DNA from 3 places in the Enterobacter sp. LM3 genome. Region 3 is predicted to be linked to each of the others. Evidence: predicted binding sites of a transcription regulator. Region 3 holds the regulator's gene; each other region holds the start of a gene.
The links. Region 3 encodes Fur, which represses iron uptake genes when iron is present. Its sites were predicted from a motif close to ATAATAATGAGAACNACTATCAA; they were not measured.
Positions count from the first base shown of each region.

Region 1: fes (enterochelin esterase) is a predicted target of Fur. The motif match lies at 2,804-2,826, and genes of this name have one in related genera.
Region 2: zupT (zinc transporter ZupT) is a predicted target of Fur. The motif match lies at 3,236-3,258, and genes of this name have one in related genera.

Region 1 covers NZ_JBJURN010000011.1:65,063-69,987, forward strand. The annotation lists gene entD (enterobactin synthase subunit EntD) at 1-335, opposite strand, end outside; gene ACJ9N4_RS13415 (TonB-dependent siderophore receptor) at 384-2,630, opposite strand; gene fes (enterochelin esterase) at 2,883-4,085, shown strand; gene ACJ9N4_RS13425 (MbtH family protein) at 4,096-4,308, shown strand; gene entF (enterobactin non-ribosomal peptide synthetase EntF) at 4,305-4,925, shown strand, end outside.
Region 2 covers NZ_JBJURN010000003.1:367,947-372,871, forward strand. The annotation lists gene tolC (outer membrane channel protein TolC) at 1-170, shown strand, start outside; gene ACJ9N4_RS05870 (DUF1190 family protein) at 365-1,030, shown strand; gene ACJ9N4_RS05875 (glutathionylspermidine synthase family protein) at 1,033-2,193, shown strand; gene ygiD (4,5-DOPA dioxygenase extradiol) at 2,286-3,074, opposite strand; gene zupT (zinc transporter ZupT) at 3,271-4,044, shown strand; gene ribB (3,4-dihydroxy-2-butanone-4-phosphate synthase) at 4,076-4,729, opposite strand; FMN riboswitch at 4,837-4,925, opposite strand, start outside.
Region 3 covers NZ_JBJURN010000001.1:422,750-427,674, forward strand. The annotation lists gene seqA (replication initiation negative regulator SeqA) at 1-485, opposite strand, end outside; gene ybfF (esterase) at 669-1,442, shown strand; gene ybfE (LexA regulated protein) at 1,571-1,858, shown strand; gene fldA (flavodoxin FldA) at 2,014-2,544, shown strand; gene fur (ferric iron uptake transcriptional regulator) at 2,837-3,283, shown strand; gene chiQ (ChiQ/YbfN family lipoprotein) at 3,392-3,721, opposite strand; gene chiP (chitoporin ChiP) at 3,768-4,925, opposite strand, start outside.

The sequences.
Region 1 (4,925 bases), on a different contig from region 3:
TCGCAATCAATCCCTGTCAGCAGATGTTGATCGCGGACGGCAATCGCCATTGCCTGGACACCGCTGTGGGTAATGCTGCCTGAAATCCCCTCCGGCCAGAGTGGTTCACCACCGGAACCGATGCCCGGGAGTGTGTGCTCGTTGAGGGCGTGCAGCGCGTGTGCAGCGGCAATGCGTCCGGCCAGATGATCGGTTTTACGTTTACGTCCGGCGTGGGTCAAATGCGCGTGGTGAGGGAGCCAGAGGAGATCGGCGTCGGTGAAGGTAGTGGGATCAAATTCGACGTGGTGGACGGTTTGTCCGGCAAGAAGAAAAGTGGAATAAGTTGTGTGCATTTTCCCTCGCTCAGACCCTCTCCCCAAAGGAGAGAGGGAATGGTTACCTTAAAAACGCGTATTCACGCTCATATACCAGGTTCGACCCGGTTCATTATACGTGTATGCACCAGCACCGTACATATAGGCACCGGTGGCGGCGTTACCCGTGGTCTGGGCATTACCCGCACGCCACTGACGTTTGTCGAAGACGTTATCCACGCCGCCGGTCAGGCTGACGTTTTTGGTCATGTCCCAGGTCGCACTCAGGCCAACGATGCTGTACGGACTGATCTCGTCTTTCTCGGAGCCGGTCACAGGCTGGCCTTTATAGTTGTATTTCTTCGGCTGCTGCTTGCCGTACCAGGTGAAGGTCGACTGCAGCGAGACATCCTGGTGAACCTGCCAGCTCAGGGTGGAGTTCAGCGTGTACTCCGGGATGATCGACAGACGGTCGCCGGTCTCCTTGTTCTTACTTTGCAGCATCCAGGTGATGTTGTTCGTCCAGTTAACCGTGTCACTGACCGGCACGTTCAGCGTACCTTCCAGACCTTCTACCACCGCCTTCGGCACGTTTTCCCACTGATAGATATCGGTCTGAACTTTACCGGAAGAGGTGTGGCCAATCGGCGTATAGCCCGCTTCAATTTTGTCGCGGTAGTCGTTACGGAACCAGGTCACGCCCGCCAGCCAGCCGTCGCGTTTCCACTCCAGACCAATCTCTTTGTTGATACTGGTTTCGGCTTTCAGATCATCGTTACCCATCATGTAACAACCCACGCCGTCACTGCTTGCGTAGCAACCCTGACCTTTGCTGTACAGCAGGTAGTTCGGGTTAGTCTGGTACAGACTCGGTGCTTTGTAGGCGCGGGCGATACCCATCTTCAGGGTGAAGTCATTCCCCAGACCTTGTGACAGGTTCAGCGACGGGCTCCAGTTGTTACCCACAATGGTGTGGTGATCGAAGCGCAGCGCCGGGGTCAGCATGGTGCTGTCGGTCAGCTCCATGTTGTTTTCGGCAAACAGGGAGAAGATCTCCGCCGAGGTGTACGGGCTGCGATCGTTGCTCATGCCCGGGATGGTCCCGCCCTGCAGGGTTTGCGTGAAGGAGGTGGCGTCTTTCATACGCTGCTGGTTCCACTCAGTACCCAGCGTCAGGTTCTGGTTGACCAGGAAATCAATCGGCAGGTTGATTTCGCTGTGCAGCATCACGTCAGCCAGGTCGGTATCGGTGAATTTATCGCTGTTGAACAACCCTTCCAGGCCGCCCGCCAGGCCTTCGCCAAGACGCGAGTTGCGGGTGTGCTCGTACTGTGCCCAGTTGCTGGTGGTGATGCCGTTATCCCAGCCACCGTTCCAGGTCACTGCAAAATTCTGGCGATAGATTCGGTTAGTCTCTTTGCCGTAGTTTTTCTTCACCAGCGCGTTGTCGTTGTTGGTGTTCTGGGTGTCACCCGCGTAGAGGTTGTTCTGGCGGCTGTAGCCCGCTTCAAACTCCAGGGACTGCATTGGCGCAAAGTCCCAGCGCACCACGCCGTTGATGTCTTTGTTTTCCACCCCTTCACGACCGGCTGGCAGCGTGTTGGCATAGATACCGGTGCGGTCGGACTGGTGGCCCTGGTTGATGTCCCAGGCATCGGCCTGCGTTTTGTCCAGGTTACCGTACATGCGGAAGCTGAAATCGCCGCCCAGCGGGCCGCTCAGACTGAAGTTGGTACGTTTGGTGGAACCTTCGTCCTTGTGCTCTGGCGCATTCAGGTAGGTGTTCCAGGAACCGTGCCACTGGTCGTCGAATTTTTTGGTGATGATGTTTACCACCCCCCCAGCCGCACCGTTGCCGTAGCGTGCCGCGGCCGGGCCACGGATCACTTCGATGCGTTCGACCATCTCCGGCGGTACCCAGCCAGTATCACCGCGGGTATCGCGTTCACCGCGCCAGCCCAGACGAATGGAGTTACGGCTGGTGACGGGTTTGCCATCAATCAGGATCAGGGTGTTTTCCGGGCCCATACCGCGGATATCAATCTGACGGTTGTTGCCGCGCTGGCCGCTGGTGGAGTTACCGGTCAGGTTAACGCCCGGCATGGTGCGGATGATTTCGGCCACGTCGCGGGCGGGGGGATTTTTACGGATTTCATCGGCCGTGATGGTCGACACACCCGGTGCCTGCAGGTTTTGCTCTGCGGCGGTGATCACCATCGTATCTTCGTGCTGCGCGGTGGTGGTGGCGGTTTTGTCGTCCGCCAGCGCGGGCAGCGCGACGCCGTAAATCCCTAAGTTGACCAGCAAGGCCAGAGAGTGAATCTTCTTATTCATTGTACGTCCTGCTTTTCGCGCCGCTTCCTCCTGGCTCCATTCCCGAAGGGGAGAGGAGGCGGCATGTTGTCACCCGCATTTTGTGTAAGCCGCCCTGTCCCCGGGCGCACACAACGCTGGCATGGTTATTTTATGAACGCGCTTCCCACAGCGCGGGCACTACGCTATTGCAAATGCAAATAGTTATCAATAATATTATCAATATATTTTGTCTTGTAACAAAAAAGACTCTCTAAACATGAGGTTATAAGGGTGACGGCGTTAACAACGGGAAGTGAAGCCTGGTGGCAGTCGAAAAACGGCCCCGAATGGGTGCGAGAGCAGGAGAGTTATCGCGTGACGTTCTGGTGGCGCGACCCGGCCGGCACGCAAAAATCATCGGCGGTGAAGCGCGTCTGGCTCTATATCACTGGCGTGACCGATCACCATCAAAATGCCTGTCCGCAATCCCTTGAACGCATTCCCGATACTGACGTCTGGCAGTGGCAGGGTGAGTTCAGCCCGCGGTGGCGCGGCAGCTACTGTTTTATCCCTTCCGGGAATGAACATGATTTTGCCGATGCGGTCTTTCACGGTGAGCAGCCCGACCGCATGGCGCTACGCGAAGGCTGGGGCAGGCTGCTGTCACACGCGGTTTCCGACCCGCTGAATCCCCAAAGCTGGCGCGGCGGGCGCGGCCATGCGGTGTCGGCGCTGGAAATGCCTGAGGCACCGGTACAGCCTGGCTGGAACCGTCCTGATGCGCCGTACAGCCCGCCGGCTTGTATTGAATGGAACAGCGATCGGCTGGGTAATCGTCGCCGCGTCTGGATTTTTACCACCGGCGATGCAAACCCGGATCGCCCACTGGCGGTGCTGCTCGACGGGCAGTTCTGGGCCGAAAGTATGCCCGTGTGGCCCGCGCTGACGGCGCTCACTGACGAAGGCAAACTGCCGCCTGCGGTTTATGTCTTAATCGACGCGATCGATATTGCGCACCGCAGCCGCGAGCTGACCTGTAACCCCGATTTCTGGCTGGCGGTGCAGGAAGAGCTTCTCCCACTTGTGAAAACGACCACGCCATTCAGCGACCGATCTGACCGGACGGTGGCTGCGGGCCAAAGCTTTGGCGGACTCTCTGCGCTCTATGCTGGCCTCAACTGGCCGCAGCGCTTTGGCTGTGTGCTCAGCCAGTCTGGTTCGTACTGGTGGCCGCAGCGTGGCGCGCCGCAGGAGGGGGTGTTGATTGAACAACTTAAAGCGGGTGAAAAAACTGCACACGGGCTGCGCATTGTCCTTGAGGCCGGGCGCAATGAGCCGCTTATCTTCCGCGCAAATCAGGCGATTTACGCCGAACTACAACACACTCAGCAACCGGTTATCTGGCGTCAGGTTGACGGCGGACACGATGCACTTTGCTGGCGCGGTGGGCTGACGCAGGGGCTGATGACGCTCTGGCAGCCGCTTACTCAATAACGGAGTCTGTATGGAATTCAGTAATCCTTTCGATGATCCGCAAGGACAGTTTGCCATTTTGTGTAACGACCAGGCGCAGTACAGCCTGTGGCCGCAGCAGTGCGCGTTACCTGCGGGCTGGCGTGTGGTCTGTGAACCGCAATCCCAGGACGCGTGCCAGCAGTGGCTGACAGAACACTGGCAAGCGCTTGAACCGTCTCATTTTGCGGGGGAGAACGCATGAGCCAACATCTTCCTCTTGTTGCCGCCCAGCCGGGGATCTGGATGGCGGAGCAACTTTCCACGTTGCCAAACGCCTGGAGTGTAGCGCACTACACTGAGCTGAAAGGCGACATAGATGCACCGTTGCTGGCAAAAGCCATTGCGGCGGGCCTGATGCAGGCTGATACGCTGCGCATGCGCTTCATGGAAGATAACGGTGAAGTGTGGCAGTGGGTCGATGAATCTATGACGCTGCCGGAGCCGTCTGTTGTGAAGGCGGGCTCCCACACCGCCGCCGTGGCGCTGATGGAAGCCGATCTCCGGCAAAACCTGCGCGTGGACAGCGGTCAGCCGCTGGCGTTTCACCAGTTGATTCAGGTGGGTGAACGCCACTGGTACTGGTATCAGCGTTATCACCACTTAGTGGTCGATGGCTTCAGTTTCCCGGCCATTACCCGTCAGATAGCCGCCATCTACACCGCATGGGAAAATGGCGAAACCCTGCCATCTTCTCCGTTTACCCCGTTTGCTGAGGTGGTGGAAGAGTACCAGCGCTACCGCAACAGCGAGGCGTATCCGCGTGACGGTGCCTTCTGGGCAGAGCAGCGTAAGCAGCTGCCTGCTCCGGTATCGCTCTCA
Region 2 (4,925 bases), on a different contig from region 3:
CACTGGGCAAGCCGATTTCGACTTCGCCTGAAAACGTTGCACCGGAGAACCCGCAGCAGGTTGCCGCCGTTGATAACTTCAACGGTAACAGCAACACCCCTGCTGCACAGCCAGCGGCAACGCGTTCCACGACGCCTGCCAGCAACGGTAATAATCCGTTCCGTCACTAAGCATTGCCTGATGGCGTTGCGCTTATCATGCCTGATTCACCGCAGGCCGGGTAAGCGCAGCGCCACCTGATGTAAAATCACACTCAAACGTAAGCCAACGTAAAGATCCCCCTGATTCAGCCCCTCTTCGCTTCATTTTCAACCACTCATCCTCTATCCTGAGCGTTATTACCACTGGGTCCAGGAAGACAAAGATGAAACGGACAAAATCCATTAATCACGCTTCGTTCCGCAAAAGCTGGAATGCGCGTCACCTTACACCTGTCGCACTGGCGATCACTGCCGTCTTTATGCTGGCGGGCTGTGAAAAAAGCGACGAAAATGTATCGCTGTATCAAAACGCGGACGACTGCTCTACCGCTACCGGTAAAACCGCAGAATGTACTACGGCTTATAACAATGCCCTGAAAGAAGCAGAACGTACCGCACCGAAATATGCCTCACGCGAAGACTGCGTAGCGGAATTCGGTGAAGGCCAGTGCCAGCAAGCACCGGCTAAAGCGGGTACCGCGCCGGAAAACCAGGCGCAGGCACAGTCCAGCGGCAGTTTCTGGATGCCGCTGATGGCAGGCTACATGATGGGTCGCCTGATGGGTGGCGGTGCAGGCTTCCAGCAGCAGCCGCTGTTCAGCTCGAAAAACCCGGCCAGCCCGGCTTACGGTCAATACACCGATGCCAGCGGCAAAGGCTACGGCGCAGCAACGCCAGGCCGTACCATGACCGTCCCTAAAACGGCAATGGCACCAAAACCGGCGACCACCAGCACCATAACCCGTGGCGGGTTCGGTGAATCTGTCGCGAAACAAACCACCATGCAACGTAGCGCGACGGGTTCCTCTACCCGCTCAATGGGTGGTTGATCATGGAACGAGTCAGTATCACCGAGCGCCCGGACTGGCGTGAAAAAGCCACCGAATACGGTTTTAACTTCCACACCATGTACGGCGAACCGTACTGGTGTGAAGATGCTTACTACAAGCTCACGATTGCTCAGGTTGAGAAACTGGAAGAGGTAACGGCAGAACTGCACCAGATGTGCCTGAAGGTGGTGGAAAAAGTCATCGACAGCGACGCACTGATGGCGAAGTTCCGCATTCCAAAACACACCTGGAGCTTTGTGCGCCAGTCGTGGAAAACCAGCCAGCCATCGCTTTACTCGCGTCTGGATCTGGCGTGGGACGGCGTGGGTGAACCTAAGCTCTTAGAAAACAACGCCGATACGCCAACCTCGTTGTACGAAGCGGCGTTCTTCCAGTGGATCTGGCTGGAAGACCAGGTCAATGCCGGGAACCTGCCGGAAGGCAGCGACCAGTTCAACAGCCTGCAGGAAAAGCTGATTGAGCGTTTCGCTGAGCTGCGTGAACAGCACGGTTTTAACCTGCTGCATCTTGCCTGCTGCCGCGACACGGAAGAAGACCGTGGAACGGTTCAGTATTTGCAGGACTGCGCAGCCGAAGCGGAAGTGGCGACCGAGTTCCTTTATATCGAAGATATCGGTCTGGGTGAGAAAGGCCAGTTCACCGATCTGCAGGATCAGGTGATCAGCAACCTGTTCAAACTCTACCCGTGGGAATACATGCTGCGCGAAATGTTCTCCACCAAGCTGGAAGATGCGGGCGTGCGCTGGCTGGAACCTGCCTGGAAGAGCATTATCTCCAACAAAGCTCTGCTGCCGATGCTGTGGGAGATGTTCCCGAACCACCCGAATCTGCTGCCTGCATACTTTGCGGAAGACGACCATCCGCAAATGGAGAAATACGTTATTAAGCCGATTTTCTCCCGTGAAGGGGCGAACGTGTCGATTATCGAAAACGGCAAAACGCTGGAAGCGGCCGAAGGGCCTTACGGCGAAGAAGGGATGATCGTCCAGGAATTTTATCAACTGCCGAAGTTTGGCGACAGCTACACGCTGATTGGTAGCTGGCTTATCAACGATCAACCCGCCGGGATTGGTATTCGTGAAGACAGAGCGCTGATCACCCAGGATCTGTCACGATTCTATCCACATATTTTCGTAGAGTAGAGTGCAGCCCGATGCTCTCACCCCGCCCCTCTTCCACAGGAAGAGGGAGCAAGCACGACAAACGGTAACCTCTGGTTGCCGTTTTGCTTTGATTACCCTATCTGCACCGACAGCATACTCAAACTGCCCATTTCAATGCCATCAACCGGAAGGGTAATCGGTTCCTGGCCGTCCCACGCGCCTAAGACATACAGCAGAGGCAGGAAGTGATCCGGCGTTGGGTTGGAGAGCGACCCCCCTTCACTTTCCATGTAGTTCACCAGCGGGTGCTGTTCAACCGGGCCTTGCCAGGTCAGATTGGCTTTTACATAGTCGTTAAAGGATGTCGCCCACGGGTACGGTGTGTTTTCGCCGTGCCAGCGTGCCGTGCGCAGGTTATGCACCACGTTACCGCTTGCGACCAGCATAATACCTTCATCACGAAGGCTGGCCAGTTTACGCCCCATCTCCATGTGCCAGGCTGCCGGTTTGGTGCTGTCGATGCTCAGCTGCACCATCGGGATATCAGCATCCGGGTACATTTTAATCAGCACACCCCACGAGCCGTGGTCAAAACCCCACGCTTCTTTATCCAGTGTGACCGGAACAGGTGCCAGCAGATCCACCAGCTGTTGCGCCAGCTCCGGAGAGCCAGGAGCAGGGTAATGCGTGTCGTACAGTGCCTGCGGGAAACCACCGAAATCATGAATGGTTTTCGGGGCTTCCATCGCGGTGACGCCAGTACCACGCGTGAACCAGTGTGCAGAAACCACCACAATCGCTTTCGGGCGCGGCAACGTCTCACCCAGATGACGCCAGGCGCGGGTATAAACGTTATCTTCCAGAACGTTCATTGGGCTGCCGTGGCCTAAAAACAGTGCAGGCATACGTGAAGAAGTCATGGCGATATCCTTACAGAAGGTGTCAATTTAATGGTGCTACATTACGCGTAATCTGGCGAGGATGAACGCAGATAACCGTGATGATCATCATCAGGAAATTTGAATGTAAGGAATGTGTAAAGCATAACAACCTCACTCGCTTTGGCCGCAATGAATCATTAATATAAATGAGAATTATTATCATAAGGAAAAATGCATGTCAGTCCCCTTGATCCTGACCCTATTTGCAGGTGCCGCGACCTTCCTTGGTGCATTCCTCGGTGTACTCGGCCAGAAGCCGTCTAACCGTGTGCTGGCTTTCTCGCTCGGCTTTGCCGCCGGGATCATGCTGCTTATCTCTTTGATGGAAATGCTGCCTGCCGCATTGGGCACAGAAGGGATGTCGCCTGTTCTGGGTTACGGCATGTTTGTGTTTGGACTGCTGGGCTACTTTGCTCTCGACCGAATGCTGCCCCACGCACACCCACAGGATTTGATGCAGAAAAACATCACGCCGTTACCGGGCAGTATTAAGCGAACCGCTATTCTGCTGACGCTTGGCATCAGCCTGCATAATTTCCCGGAGGGCGTTGCCACCTACGTGACCGCCAGTAATAACCTTGAGCTGGGTTTTGGTATCGCGCTGGCAGTAGCCTTACACAATATTCCTGAAGGACTGGCCGTTGCCGGACCGGTATATGCAGCCACAGGGTCGAAACGCACTGCCGTATTCTGGGCGGGGATCTCAGGACTGGCCGAAATTCTTGGTGGTGTCCTGGCCTGGCTGATCCTCGGTAGTCTGGTTTCGCCTGTCGTGATGGCCGCTATTATGGCCGCGGTGGCAGGTATCATGGTCGCACTGTCCGTGGATGAGTTAATGCCGCTGGCAAAAGAGATCGATCCGAATAACAACCCGAGCTACGGCGTTCTGTGCGGGATGTCGGTGATGGGGTTGAGTCTGGTATTGCTACAGGCAGCGGGCATCGGATAAAAGAACGCCGGGATATCCCGGCGTTTTACTGTCAGCTGGCTTTGCGCTCGTGCGCCTGGCGGTACTCCACCAGATCTTCAATTGTCACCACCGGCATATTGTGCAGGCGGGCAAAAGTGATGCACTCTGGCGCACGTGCCATCGTACCGTCATCGTTGGTCAGCTCACACAGCACACCTGCTGGTTTGAAGCCTGCCAGCGTGACCAGGTCGATGGTCGCTTCGGTGTGGCCGCCGCGAGTCAGTACACCACCCGCTTGCGCGCGCAGCGGGAAGACATGGCCAGGGCGGTGCAGGTCGGATGGTTTCGCACCATCGGCAATCGCTGCACGCACGGTGGTCAGACGGTCAGCCGCAGACACACCGGTCGTCACGCCATGCGCAGCTTCGATGGTCACGGTAAAACCTGTACCAAAGGCGCTGGTGTTGTTTTCAACCATCATTGGCAGGTCGAGCTGCTTGCGACGGTCTTCGTTAATACACAGGCATACGATGCCGCTGCCATGACGAATGGTCAGCGCCATCTGCTCAACGGTCATGTTTTCGGCGGCGAAAATCATGTCGCCTTCGTTTTCACGGTTTTCATCGTCAAGCACCATTACACCGCGGCCTTCGCGCAGTGCATCCAGTGCATGTTCAATACGTTGAGTTGACGTGCCAAAAGAGGAAAGTAGCGTCTGATTCATGGTAAAAAAAACCTCATTAAATTTATGGTTACCAGAATCAGGGCAGTCTTAGGAGCGCCGTATAAGCGGCAAAAAAATAACGTGAGCGGGCCCATGCCCGACTGGATCGTTACTCTCTCCCATCCGGACTCTAACCGTCGGCCCCGGAATTACACCGGATCTGCTGACCTTTGAGTTTTCACCCAAAGCGCTCGCG
Region 3 (4,925 bases):
TCGACCATGCTGCACTTGCGGCCCGTGTTGGTATTCGTGATGACCCAATATGGTGTGCCAGAGACATGTTTGGGTTTGGTTTGATTACCATTTTGCAGAAGCGTCTGCTCGTCACCTGCGAAATAGACGCGCGTACGCCCGTGCAGCGACTCGGTCGCTTCGGCAAACGCTTTATTATCCAGTGAATAGAGTGTAGACAGCACCAGCATAAAGCGGTTAACCGCTTTTTTCTGTTCCGCATATTCATCAGAAAGCAGCAGCTCGCGCATCGCACGCACTTTATCTTTTGCCGGTGTCACGGCAGGTTTTGCTTGTGCAACAACGCTCGGCTGAGACACGACATCTTTAGTGACTGGGGTAGCAGGCTGTGAGGCGGCGGAAATTTTAAGCATGCGCCGTAAAATGTCGGACGCGCTCTCCCCAATATGCCGCGTCTGGCTGGCAATATACTGATAGAGTTCGTCATCAACTTCGATTGTTTTCATCTTAATCCAGTGCGATATCTTATCTGAATACAAGTCGTTGGGATTATAAGGTCAAATCCCAACAGCGGATAGCGTCAAACCAGGTTGGCGGCAAAAGTCAGATTAAACTGGAACCTTGCAGCCGGGCGGCAGAATGTTCAACATGATACCCTAACCTGACATACGTAAAAAAAGAACTTTGCCATGAAATTGAATACCCGAGCGCAATCTGCACAATCGCCGAACAATAATTCTCCCATCGTACTGGTTCACGGGCTTTTTGGCAGCCTGGATAACCTGGGCGTGCTGGCGCGCGAGCTGGTTACCGACCACGATATTTTGCAGGTCGATATGCGCAATCACGGCCTGTCCGGGCGTTCAGCGGAAATGACCTACGCGGCAATGGCGCAGGATCTGCGGGATACGCTTGATGCGAATAATCTCCAGAATGCGACGTTTATCGGGCATTCAATGGGTGGCAAAGCGGTGATGGCCCTGACGGCGCTTGCACCGGAACGAATTAACGGTCTGATCGCCATTGATATCGCGCCCGTGGATTACGACGTGCGTCGTCATGATGAGATATTTGCCGCCATCAATGCGGTGACAGAAGCGGGGGTCTCTACGCGTCAGCAGGCGGCGACCGTGATGCGTGAACATCTTGATGAAGAAGGCGTTGTGCAGTTCCTGTTGAAGTCGTTTGTTGACGGCCAGTGGCGTTTTAACGTGCCAGCGCTCTGGGACCAGTATGACAATATCGTTGGCTGGGAAACCGTTCCGGCCTGGCAACGCCCTACTCTCTTTATTCGTGGTGGTAACTCACCTTACGTGACCGATGCATACCGCGACACTTTGCTGGCACAATTCCCGCAGGCACGCGCCCATGTGATTGCCGGAGCCGGACACTGGGTTCATGCGGAAAAACCGGACGCCGTATTACGCGCAATCCGCCGCTATCTCTCTGATACGGCAAATTGATTAAAAAGACAGCGACTGGAAGGCTGCAGGCTTCCAGTCGTTGGCGTGCCGTTTTCGGTGATGTATGATGGCGCGCTTATCGCCCGGGCATTAGCAGGGCGGCTTGTTTCCCCCGAAGTCTCAGAATCATGGCCAAAGAACAAACGGACCGTACGACACTAGATCTGTTCGCGAATGAGCGTCGACCGGGACGACCGAAAACGAATCCGCTTTCGCGCGATGAACAGCTGCGTATTAATAAACGCAACCAGCTAAAACGCGATAAAAATCGTGGGCTTAAGCGTGTCGAACTGAAGCTCAACGCCGATGCTGTCGATGCGCTGAATGAACTGGCTGACGCGCGTAACATCAGCCGCAGTGAGTTGATTGAAGAGATGTTAATCACACAGCTTGAGACGTTGCGCGGCAAGGTATAAGTCTGAAAATCTCCTTTCTCACCGTTTTCATGTAGCACAGAGTGCAGTCCTGCGCGATAGCAGTTTCCGCAGGGTTGCCTGTTCTGCTATTATTGCCCTTATCCGTGGACAAATTGCGCCACCATACCATTAAGTTTCAAGAGGTTATTTTACTCATGGCAATCATCGGCATTTTCTTCGGCAGTGATACCGGCAATACCGAAAATATCGCAAAAAACATTCAAAAACAGCTCGGTAAAGACGTTGCCGATGTGCATGACATCGCCAAGAGCAGCAAAGAAGATCTCGAAGGTTATGACATTCTGCTGCTGGGTATCCCGACCTGGTACTATGGTGAAGCGCAGTGTGACTGGGATGATTTCTTCCCGACACTGGAAGAAGTCGACTTCAACGGCAAGCTGGTTGCACTGTTCGGCTGCGGCGATCAGGAAGATTACGCAGAATATTTCTGCGACGCGCTGGGCACCATCCGCGACATCATCGAGCCGCACGGCGCGGTAATCGTGGGTCACTGGCCAACAGCGGGCTACCACTTCGAAGCCTCTAAAGGTCTGGCGGACGACGATCACTTCGTCGGCCTGGCTATCGACGAAGATCGTCAGCCGGAACTGACTGCTGAGCGTGTTGATAAATGGGTTAAGCAGATCCGCGAAGAACTGAACCTGGACGACATTCTTAACGCCTGAGTTCTGACGTGGCGCAACTCCGGTTGCGCCCGCCAATCGGGTAAAACCGATTAAATTAATTGCTACAAACTTTTAACTTTTTCGTTCAAATCTGTACAATATTCCCCTGACAAAAAGTGGAAGCCATCGAACAAGTTTGTTGGTGATACCACGTTTTTATAAGCATACTTTGCTTGAGACTTGCAGTTTTCATTTAGGCATGGCAGTTCTATAATGAGACGCATTATCCCAAGTGCATTTTCTGTCACTTCCTTTATAGAAGTGAATCGTTTAGCAACAGGACAGATTCCGCATGACTGACAACAATACCGCATTAAAGAAGGCTGGCCTGAAAGTAACGCTTCCTCGATTAAAAATCCTTGAAGTGCTTCAGGGGCCAGACAACCACCATGTCAGCGCGGAAGACCTTTACAAGCGTCTTATCGACATGGGCGAAGAGATTGGGCTGGCCACTGTTTATCGTGTACTGAACCAGTTTGATGACGCGGGTATTGTGACCCGTCATAATTTCGAAGGCGGTAAATCTGTTTTCGAACTGACCCAACAGCAGCACCACGATCACCTGATCTGCCTTGATTGCGGTAAGGTCATTGAATTTAGCGATGATTCCATCGAAGCGCGCCAGCGTGAAATTGCCGCCCGTCATGGCATCCGCCTGACCAACCACAGCCTGTACCTGTACGGCCACTGTGCGGAAGGTGATTGCCGCGAAGACGAGCACGCGCACGACGCAAAATAAGTCTGCTTTCATACTCTGAGCCAGCCGAAAGGTTGGCTTTTTTTTGCCTGTAATCTGGCATAAAAAAAGCCCGGTAAGCGCAGTGCTACCGGGCGTCAAGACAGCTGATTATTTACTGTTATTACTGCGAATTTCTTTCCAGATCTGATCGCAACGCTTCGCCACTTCCTGATCGTTACCGGTCTTACGCGCCTGAATACAGGCCTGGTAATCCATCACGCGGACATTCTCCTGCGTCGCGAATTGCTCATGTGCTTTCTCTTTCTTCAGTACATTCAGCACGCTCTGACAGGCTTCAATTTTCTCCGGCGAACCTTCCGCCGTATTAATACAGGCGCTGTATGCCTCTTTCAGACGCGAGTCCTCTTTCGGTGCCTGAGGCTGTGCACAAGCCACCAACCCCGATGCCAGCAACGCGACGATTACGATTTTTTTCATCATGTGCAGTCTCCATCCCGGCGGGCTTAGCCCACCGGGGTGTTCATCAGAAGATTGTGAATGGGGCAATAACCATGAACTTCACGTCACGCTCATCCTGGAAGATGTTGCCGTAACCGCCCGCGTAGCTTGGGATATCAGAGTGGTTGTCATACTGGGTGAAGTGCAGCTTGAACATTGTTCCTTTTGCACGGCCATCCTGCAGGGTGTACATGGCATCCAGGCTGTAAGAGGACTCTTTCAGACGGTAGTTTGGATCGTAGTATGCGTCAGGTGTTGCCATATCGGCAGGTTTCGCATCCCAGGCGTAAGCGTAAGATGCCCCCACAGCCCAACCCGGCAGGTTCCAGTTTTTCAGATCATACATCGCGCCGAAGAACACCGCTTTTTCACCGTCGGCGTTGAAGTCTGAACGGTTATCCCACCAGATATCCAGACGACCGTTGGAGGAGGCGTAGGTTGGGGTCATACGCTGCAGGAAGTAGCCCTGCTGCCCTTCCGCCTTCACCCATGTCCCTTCCAGACGCAAATCAACCTGACCCACTTTGTAGCCGAAGGTCAGCGCCTGCAGCCACGCGGTGCCATCATAAATGTCATTGACGCCACCATTACTGACTTTATCGCGCGTACCGTAGAACTGGTAGCTGGTACTCAGCGGGCTACCCGCGATATCAAACTTATAGCTGGCTTTGGCAAAGTATTGATCGACATAACCTTGCGCCTGGCCAAAGGCCGCTTCAAGAACCAGATCGTTTTTGAAGTCGTATTTCGCACCCAGCGAGTGGAGGTAATCCACTTTGGTCTTTTTATCGTTCTGGTAGAACTTGTCCATTTCGATATGCCACGGTGCTTTATATTCGTTGGTCCACATATAGGAGAAACTCAACGCACCTGCATCACCGTAGTCAAAGTTGGCACCGGCTTCCGCCCCCTGATAAGTACCTGGCATAAAGCTCCAGTGTGGGGCTAACAGTGTTTGACCGGTTGGCTGAATATAACCACCACGCGCCCATACCGGGCCGTATTTGAATTTCGCGGCTGCTTTATACAGGCTAATACCGCTTTTATCCCCGGACCAGTCTTCATCGTACGCTTTATTGCTGGAGGAGAATGCGATTTCGTTCGGGTGGCCACTGTCACCGTTTTCCGCCATTTCAATGGCAGTGAATGCGGCAATATCCAGGCCGAACATATCGGCAGCATA